DNA from 2 places in the Blautia sp. DFI.9.10 genome. Region 1 is predicted to be linked to the other one. Evidence: predicted binding sites of a transcription regulator. Region 1 holds the regulator's gene; the other holds the start of a gene.

Region 1 (3,801 bases):
CCGGGATCACGTTCCGGAAACAGCTGCAGATCTTTATTTTCCAGACAGGCGGCAGATGCAGTCACAGCTTCCTGCTCATAGATCCCGATATCGGCGGTAACGATCCTTCCTGCATACAGTCTTCCCGGATAAAAGCAAAGACCTCTTTTCCGGTAGGCAAATGTGACAGTCAGATCGGCGCTGAAGGCAATTCCCATTTCCAGGCCAGTATCTCCGTTCACTCCTGACGGGATGTCAACTGCGATCTTTTTGGCCCTCGCACTGTTCATCTCATGGATGATATCAGCATAATGCCCCTCGATCGGACGCGTCAGGCCTACCCCAAACACGGCATCTACTATAGTAGTATATTCACTCCACTGCGGGTTATTCACCTCCGGGACACGATAACCGGAAGCGATCTTATACTGAAGAGCTGTCTCTCTGGTCATTTTATCTTTGTTTCCGACCATATAAAACTCTACCCGGATCCCCTTCAGATGGAACAATCTGGCAACAGCGATACCGTCACCGCCATTGTTTCCGCTTCCGCAGACTACCAGGATCCTTTCGTCCTTCTGGAGATACTTTTCTGTTTCCTCTACCACCTTCAGTGCTGCCCGCTCCATCAGAACCTCGGAGGGAACTCCGATCTCACGGATCGTTGTGGAGTCCAGATCCTTCATTTCTTTGCAGGTAACAAGCTTCTTCATTCTGTCTTCTGCCTCCCCTCTGTCATAGAGAAAGCTGCCGTTTCCGGCAGCTTAACAATTCTTACTTATCCACATGTTCCTGCCTGTATTTGCTGAGATTATAAGACAGTGTCATCAGACTCTCGGAAAGATGAACGTTCTCTACGATCACATCATCCGGTGTCTCAAGATCAAGATGTGCAAAATTCCAGATTGCCTTGATCCCGTTCTCCACCAGAATATCTGCCATTTCCTTGGCTTTATTCTTGGGAAGTGTCAGGATCGCGATCTCCACGTTATTCTCTCTCAGGAAAAACGGAAGCTCACTGAGCATCTGGATCTCAAGTCCACGGACTGCGATGCCCTCAAGCACAGGATTTACGTCAAAGATACCAACCAGCCTGAACCCGCGCTTCTCAAAATCCACATAATTGGCAAGTGCCTGTCCCAGATTACCGGCACCCAGGATGATCATCGGATGAACGGTATCTAGTCCCAGGATCTTACCGATCTCTGTATAAAGATAGTGTACATTATAGCCATACCCCTGCTGCCCAAAACCGCCGAAATTATTAAGATCCTGACGGATCTGAGAAGCTGTGGTATGCATCTTCTTACTTAACTCATTGGAAGAAATACGTTCTACATTGTCTTCCATCAGCTCTCCTAAGTAGCGGTAATAGCGTGGCAGACGCTTAATCACCGCTTTCGAGATTTGTTTTGTCTCCACGATAGTTTTCCTCCTTACCTTACACTAGGTTAATTATAACGAATTGACATTTTCCTGTCAATTAAAGTTGTCTATTCTGTACAAATTTCTTTATAATTTTTCTAATAATTGATTTTTTCTTTGAAATCCCGGCAGTTTCCGTTATAATAGGTGGAGGATTTTTCCCTGTTCAGGCATAAACAGGGGTGATTCTTTATACAGGAGGACAGTTTTTATGATTTTATCATGTCAGAATATATGCAAGGCCTTTGGCGAAAAAGTAATTTTAAATGATGCATCCTTTCACATTGAAGACCGTGAAAAGGCTGCTCTGATCGGATGCAACGGTGCAGGAAAGACCACACTGCTGCGGATCATCATGCAGGAGCTTTCTGCTGATTCCGGTACCGTGGTGCTTGCCCGGGATAAAAATATCGGCTATCTTGCCCAGTACCAGGATATCCACGGACATCATACCATCTACGAGGAGCTTCTTACCACCAAGCAGCACATCATCGATATGGAACGCCGTATCCGCAATATGGAACAGGAAATGAACACGGTGACCGGTGATGAGCTGAACCGTCTGATGGAAACCTATACCCGCCTGACCCATCAGTTTGAGCTGGAGAACGGATACGCTTACAAAAGTGAGCTGACCGGTGTCTTAAAGGGTCTCGGCTTCACGGAGGAAGATTATGACAAGCAGATCGAAACTCTTTCCGGCGGTCAGAAAACCCGCGTGGCGCTGGGCAAGATGCTTCTTTCCAAGCCGGATATCCTGCTTCTGGATGAGCCAACCAATCACCTGGATATGGAAAGCATCTCCTGGCTGGAAACTTATCTTCTGAATTATCCGGGAGCTGTTTTTATCGTCTCCCATGACCGTTATTTTCTGGATAAGGTAGTCACCAAGGTCATTGAGATCGAAGCCGGACAGACCCGCGTATACAGCGGCAACTACTCTGCCTATGCTCTCAAGAAGGCTCAGCTTCGTGATGCACAGTACAAGGCATACTTAAATCAGCAGCGGGATATCAAGCATCAGGAAGCCGTTATCGCCAAGCTGAAATCCTTTAACCGTGAAAAATCCATCAAGCGTGCGGAAAGCCGTGAAAAAATGCTGGACCGTGTACAGAGGATCGAAAAGCCTCTTGAGCTCCAGGACCGGATGCGTATCTCGCTGGAACCACGGGTGTTAAGCGGAAACGATGTGCTCCACGTGGAAGCGCTTTCCAAGGCCTTTCCGGGACAGACCCTGTTCTCCGATATCTCCTTTGATATCAAACGCGGCGAGCGTGTGGCACTGATCGGAAACAACGGAACCGGAAAGACCACCATGCTGAAGATCATCAACGGTCTTATTGAGGCAGATGCCGGCAAATTTTCCCTTGGTTCCAAGGTGCAGATCGGTTATTACGATCAGGAACATCATGTTCTGCATATGGACAAGACGATTTTCCAGGAGATCTCCGATACTTATCCGACTCTCACAGAGACCGAGATCCGAAATATGCTTGCTGCATTTCTCTTTACCGGAGATGATGTTTTCAAGGAAATCTCCGCACTTTCCGGTGGAGAAAGAGGCCGTGTTTCCCTTGCAAAGCTGATGCTTTCCGAAGCCAACTTCCTGATCCTTGACGAGCCTACCAACCATCTGGATATTGCTTCCAAGGAGATCTTGGAGGAAGCACTAGTCAGCTACACCGGTACAGTCCTTTATGTATCCCATGACCGTTACTTTATCAATCAGACTGCGACCAGGATCATGGAACTGACAAACCAAGCAGTGGTAAATTACATCGGTGATTATGATTACTATCTGGAAAAGAAGGAGGAGCTGACCAGTACCTATGCACCGGGAAGCACTTCTCCGGAGGCACCTGCCGAAGAAAAATCGGTTTCCGAGAACAAGCTTTCCTGGCAGCAGATGAAGGAAGAACAGGCAAAGAAACGAAAACGGGAAGCCGAGCTGAAAAAAGTCGAAGCCCGTATCGAAGAGCTGGAAACAAGAGACAGCGAGATCGACGAGACTATGGTCCTTCCGGATGTCTGCACCAATGTAGCGGAATGTACAAAGCTGAGCCGCGAAAAAGCAGCCATCGCTGAAGAACTGGAAGAGCTTTATGAAAAATGGGAAGAGCTGGCCTGACGGTCAGCTCTTTTTTATCCCCTTATGTTTTTATGGAAGCAGCATGCCGAGATGCTGTTCAAAGCATACACCATCGTTACGGTCTGTTCCTTCCTCCACCGCATCCCGGATCGATGCCGAGATAAAGTCCACGGCCAGCTCTGCACAGGTTTTCATGGAATATCTTTTTACCAGCCCTGCACTGAGCACGGATGCAAAAAGATCTCCTGTCCCGGAATAGCTTCCGCCGGATTTCTCTGCAAATACCCAGGAGCTGTTTCCGTTTTCCA
Region 2 (3,801 bases), on a different contig from region 1:
GGTCCGATGAGACGTTTATAGCTGTCCTCAATGGCTTCTTTCAGAACCGGTGTAGTGTATGGATTATCGCGGACGATCACCTGTTTTTCAAGATAACGGATGATCTCTTCCTCAGGTGCAAGGATCTTCACAGTAAGGAATTTCTCTTTCTCACCACGGTTCAGAGCAAGGACACGATGACCTGCAAGCTTTTTCACCGGCTCCTCAAAGTCATAATACATCTCGTATACAGACTGCTCCTTCTCATCTCTTGCGGTGGAACATATAGTTCCCTTATCCATTGTTCTCTTACGGATACTGATACGATAATCTGCTTCATCAGAAATGTGTTCTGCAATGATATCTCTGGCACCGCTGATGGCCTCTTCCACAGTTTTAACTTCTTTTTCCTCAGAAAGAAATGCTTTTGCCTCTTCTTCAAGAGGTTTCTTCGTCATCTGGAGAAGGATGATGTCGGCCAGCGGTCCCAGACCTTTTTCCCTGGCGATGATGGCACGTGTACGGCGCTTCGGGCGGTACGGACGGTAAAGATCCTCTACCACAACGAGTGTCTGCGCTGCCTCGATCTGTTTCTTCAGCTCCGGAGTCAGCTTGCCCTGCTCCTCGATGCTGCCCAGAACCTGAGCCTTTTTATCCTCAAGATTTCTTAAATAAGTAAGTCTCTCATTAAGATTACGAAGCTGTTCGTCGTTCAGTGTACCGGTTGCTTCCTTACGGTATCTGGAAATAAAAGGAATGGTGCAGCCTTCATCGATCAGCTTAACCGCTGCCTCGACCTGCCATTTCTCAACGTTCAATTCTCTGGTAATTACCTGAATAATATCCATTTTTATCTTTCTCCCGTTGTTTCAAATTTGCCTGAGGCTGCTTTTTCCTTTTTACACAGCTTCTGACATTTATCAAAGATCAATCTGTGCGATCACGTCCTTCAGAGCATTGGCGCTTGCATGAAGCTTCTCTGTCTCCTCCTCGGTCAGCGGAACACGAACGATACGTTTTACACCTTCCGGTCCGATAGAAGCCATGGTACTAAGACATACGTCTTCAACACCGTACTCTCCGTGAAGCATGGTTGATACACTGACTATTGTATCAGATGCTGCAAGAAGAAGCGAGCAAAGTCTGCAAACAGATACGGCTACCGCATAAAATGTAGCACCCTTCTTGGCGATCACAGTTGATCCTGAAGTATGAACATACTCCAGAACCTCTTCTCTGTCAAGTGGCTGCAGATCTTTCTGATCCTCATGAACGATCTTGTCAAACTCATCAAGGGTCGCACCTGCAACAAAGGCTCTGGACCACGGTACAAAGGAAGTATCTCCATGCTCTCCGAATACATAGGCGTGGATGTTTTTCTCAGATACACCGTAGTGCTGAGAAAGTCTGCAGCGGAGACGGGCCGTATCCAGGGCGGTTCCGGAACCAAGGATCTGATTTTCCGGCAGTCCGGAAAGCTTTGCAAATGCATAAGTCATAATATCACATGGATTACTTACGATAATATAAAGCGCTTTGGGAGCCACCTTTACGATCTCCGGAGTAATACTCTTCATAATGTTGACGTTGGTCTGTGTCAGCTCGATGCGAGTCTGTCCCGGTTTTCTGGCAATACCGGAAGTGATGATCACAATGTCAGAATCTGCAGCATCCGGGTAATCTCCTGCCACGATGGAGATCGGCTCACGGAAACTGGTTCCCTGCTCAATATCCATAACCTCACCTTCAGCCTTATCTTTGTTAATATCGATCAGAACGATCTCTGATGCAATACTCCTCTGTGATAAGGTATAAGCGATAGTTGCTCCTACACTTCCTGCTCCGATGATCGTAATTTTACTGCTCATATTTGTTCTCCTTTCAGCATTGTTTGTCATTTTAATAACAACTTTAATTACACACATTCAAACATAACATAAAATATTGCCCTGTGCAACAAAAATTTTATTGTATTTCTCAGGTTAAATCCCTCTAATTTACTTTTTAAATCATTTAAACCACTTATATTTTCTGATATTTCTCCTATTATTCTGTATACATACCTGTTATTTTTTTATCGATTTATGAAAACAATTTCAGAACCATAGTAAAAAACCTCTGAACTTCAAGAAAATCAAGAAGTCCAGAGGTTTCTTTCACATCTTATTTATTGGCTTAAAATCAAATGTTTATAGCTGCCCACTGTTCACCCGGTTAATTCTTCGCCTGGGCAAGGGCCTTTTGTGCAGCGTCTATGATACCCTCGGATGAATATGTTGCTCCGCTGACGGTATCGATGCCATCTGCCGACTGGTTTGCCATGATCTGAGAATAGATCGTGCTCCATGCAGGATCAAAAAATTCCGGTGTATCCTGATTGGTCTGCTCAATGGATGCGATCTGGCCTCCTGAGATCGTAATTGTCAGATATGTTTTTCCTCCATATCCAAAAGCTGATCCCGTATACGTTCCATCTCTGTACATTCCCACCGGTTCCGGTGCTTCCGTTGGCTCCGGTGTCGCATCCGGCTCATTTGTTCCTGGTGTTGGAGTTACATTAGGCTCCTCCGGAACCGGCGTCACATCCGGATCTTCCGGCTCCGGCGTCGGGGTTGCTGCCGGTGTCTCTGTTGGCTTCGGTGTGGCTGTCAGTTTCGGCGTTGCCGTGGGTTTCGGTGTGGCTGTTGGCTTTGGTGTCGGTTTCTTTGTTGGAGTTGGTGTAGGTTTCTTTCCATACTCCGGATTGACCGCTTCTTTGAGAGCTTTTTTTACAGCGTTCAGAATTCCGTTGGAGGAATAGGTGGCTCCGCTTACTGCATCAATATCATCCACAGAATCCGTGCCAATGATCTGTTCTTCCAGCATGCTCCATGCTTTTTCAAAAAACTGCTCCGTGTCCGTATTTTCCTGTTTCAGAGCTTCGATCACTCCATCCTTGATGGTCACAGTTACTTTCACATCTCCATTGAAGCCCTTTGCCGAAGCTGTATATTTACCGTCCAGATATTTTTTGGGACTGTCCGGATCTTCCGGTTTCTTTGTAGGAGATGGTTTTTTGGATGGTTTTTTTGTAGGTGACGGAGCTGATGTCGGAGTTGGTAAAGCAGTTGCCGCAGGTGTAGGGGTGACCTGCTGGCTGTTTCCATCTGCCGCTGCCTGGGAGAGGGCATTCTGAACTGCCTGGATGATTCCGTTGGAGGAATAGGTTGCTCCACTTACTGCATCTACATTCGGTGTATTTCCGGCAATCATCCTGCTGATCACACCCTGAGCTGACGCAAAATACGACGCAGTTTCTCCAGATGCCTCCAGAATATCAATGGCTGCGATCTTTCCTCCGCTGACTGTTACCTGTACACGGATCGTACCACCGAATCCGGTTCCAGATCCTTCATATACTCCATCTTTATAGCCATTGGCCGGAACTGCCGCTACCGGGGTCTGGGTAGAACCCTGTCCTGCCGCACCGACATTGCTTTTTGCTGATTCTGAAACCGTTCTCGTACCAGAACTTTTTTTTGCTGCTGTTTTTTTCGCACTTTTCTTTGATGAGCTTTTCTTTGATGTACTGTTTTTCTTATCTGAGGCAGATGTGCTGTCAGAAACAGTATTTCCTTCTTCATATCCGAGATATTTTTCCAACTCCGAAGCAGACATCACGGTTGTCTCTGCTTTCTGTACTGCTTCCGTTGATTCCTCGGATCCCTTCGCCTTTATGCCCGAAAACGCAAGCGCCGCAATCACAGCTGCTGCAGGGATCATTTTCGTCCAGGGCACCTTGGGTGTGCCATTTTCGGCTGGTTTTTTATCTTTTAACTCTTT

The links. Region 1 encodes Rex, which represses fermentation and respiration genes when NADH is low (regulators of the CRP and FNR family bind a similar motif). Its sites were predicted from a motif close to ATTGTTAANTANTTAACAAT; they were not measured.
Region 2: the regulator Rex is predicted to act here: its motif matches at 1,870-1,889, upstream of NE671_RS13900 (L-lactate dehydrogenase).

The regions. Positions count from the first base shown of each region.
Region 1 covers NZ_JANGAA010000001.1:184,608-188,408, reverse strand. The annotation lists gene NE671_RS00830 (NAD(P)H-hydrate dehydratase) at 1-692, opposite strand, end outside; gene NE671_RS00825 (redox-sensing transcriptional repressor Rex) at 754-1,401, opposite strand; gene abc-f (ribosomal protection-like ABC-F family protein) at 1,616-3,532, shown strand; gene NE671_RS00815 (pyridoxamine kinase) at 3,563-3,801, opposite strand, start outside.
Region 2 covers NZ_JANGAA010000027.1:6,890-10,690, reverse strand. The annotation lists gene NE671_RS13905 (Tex family protein) at 1-827, opposite strand, end outside; gene NE671_RS13900 (L-lactate dehydrogenase) at 900-1,847, opposite strand; gene NE671_RS13895 (FMN-binding protein) at 2,194-3,801, opposite strand, start outside.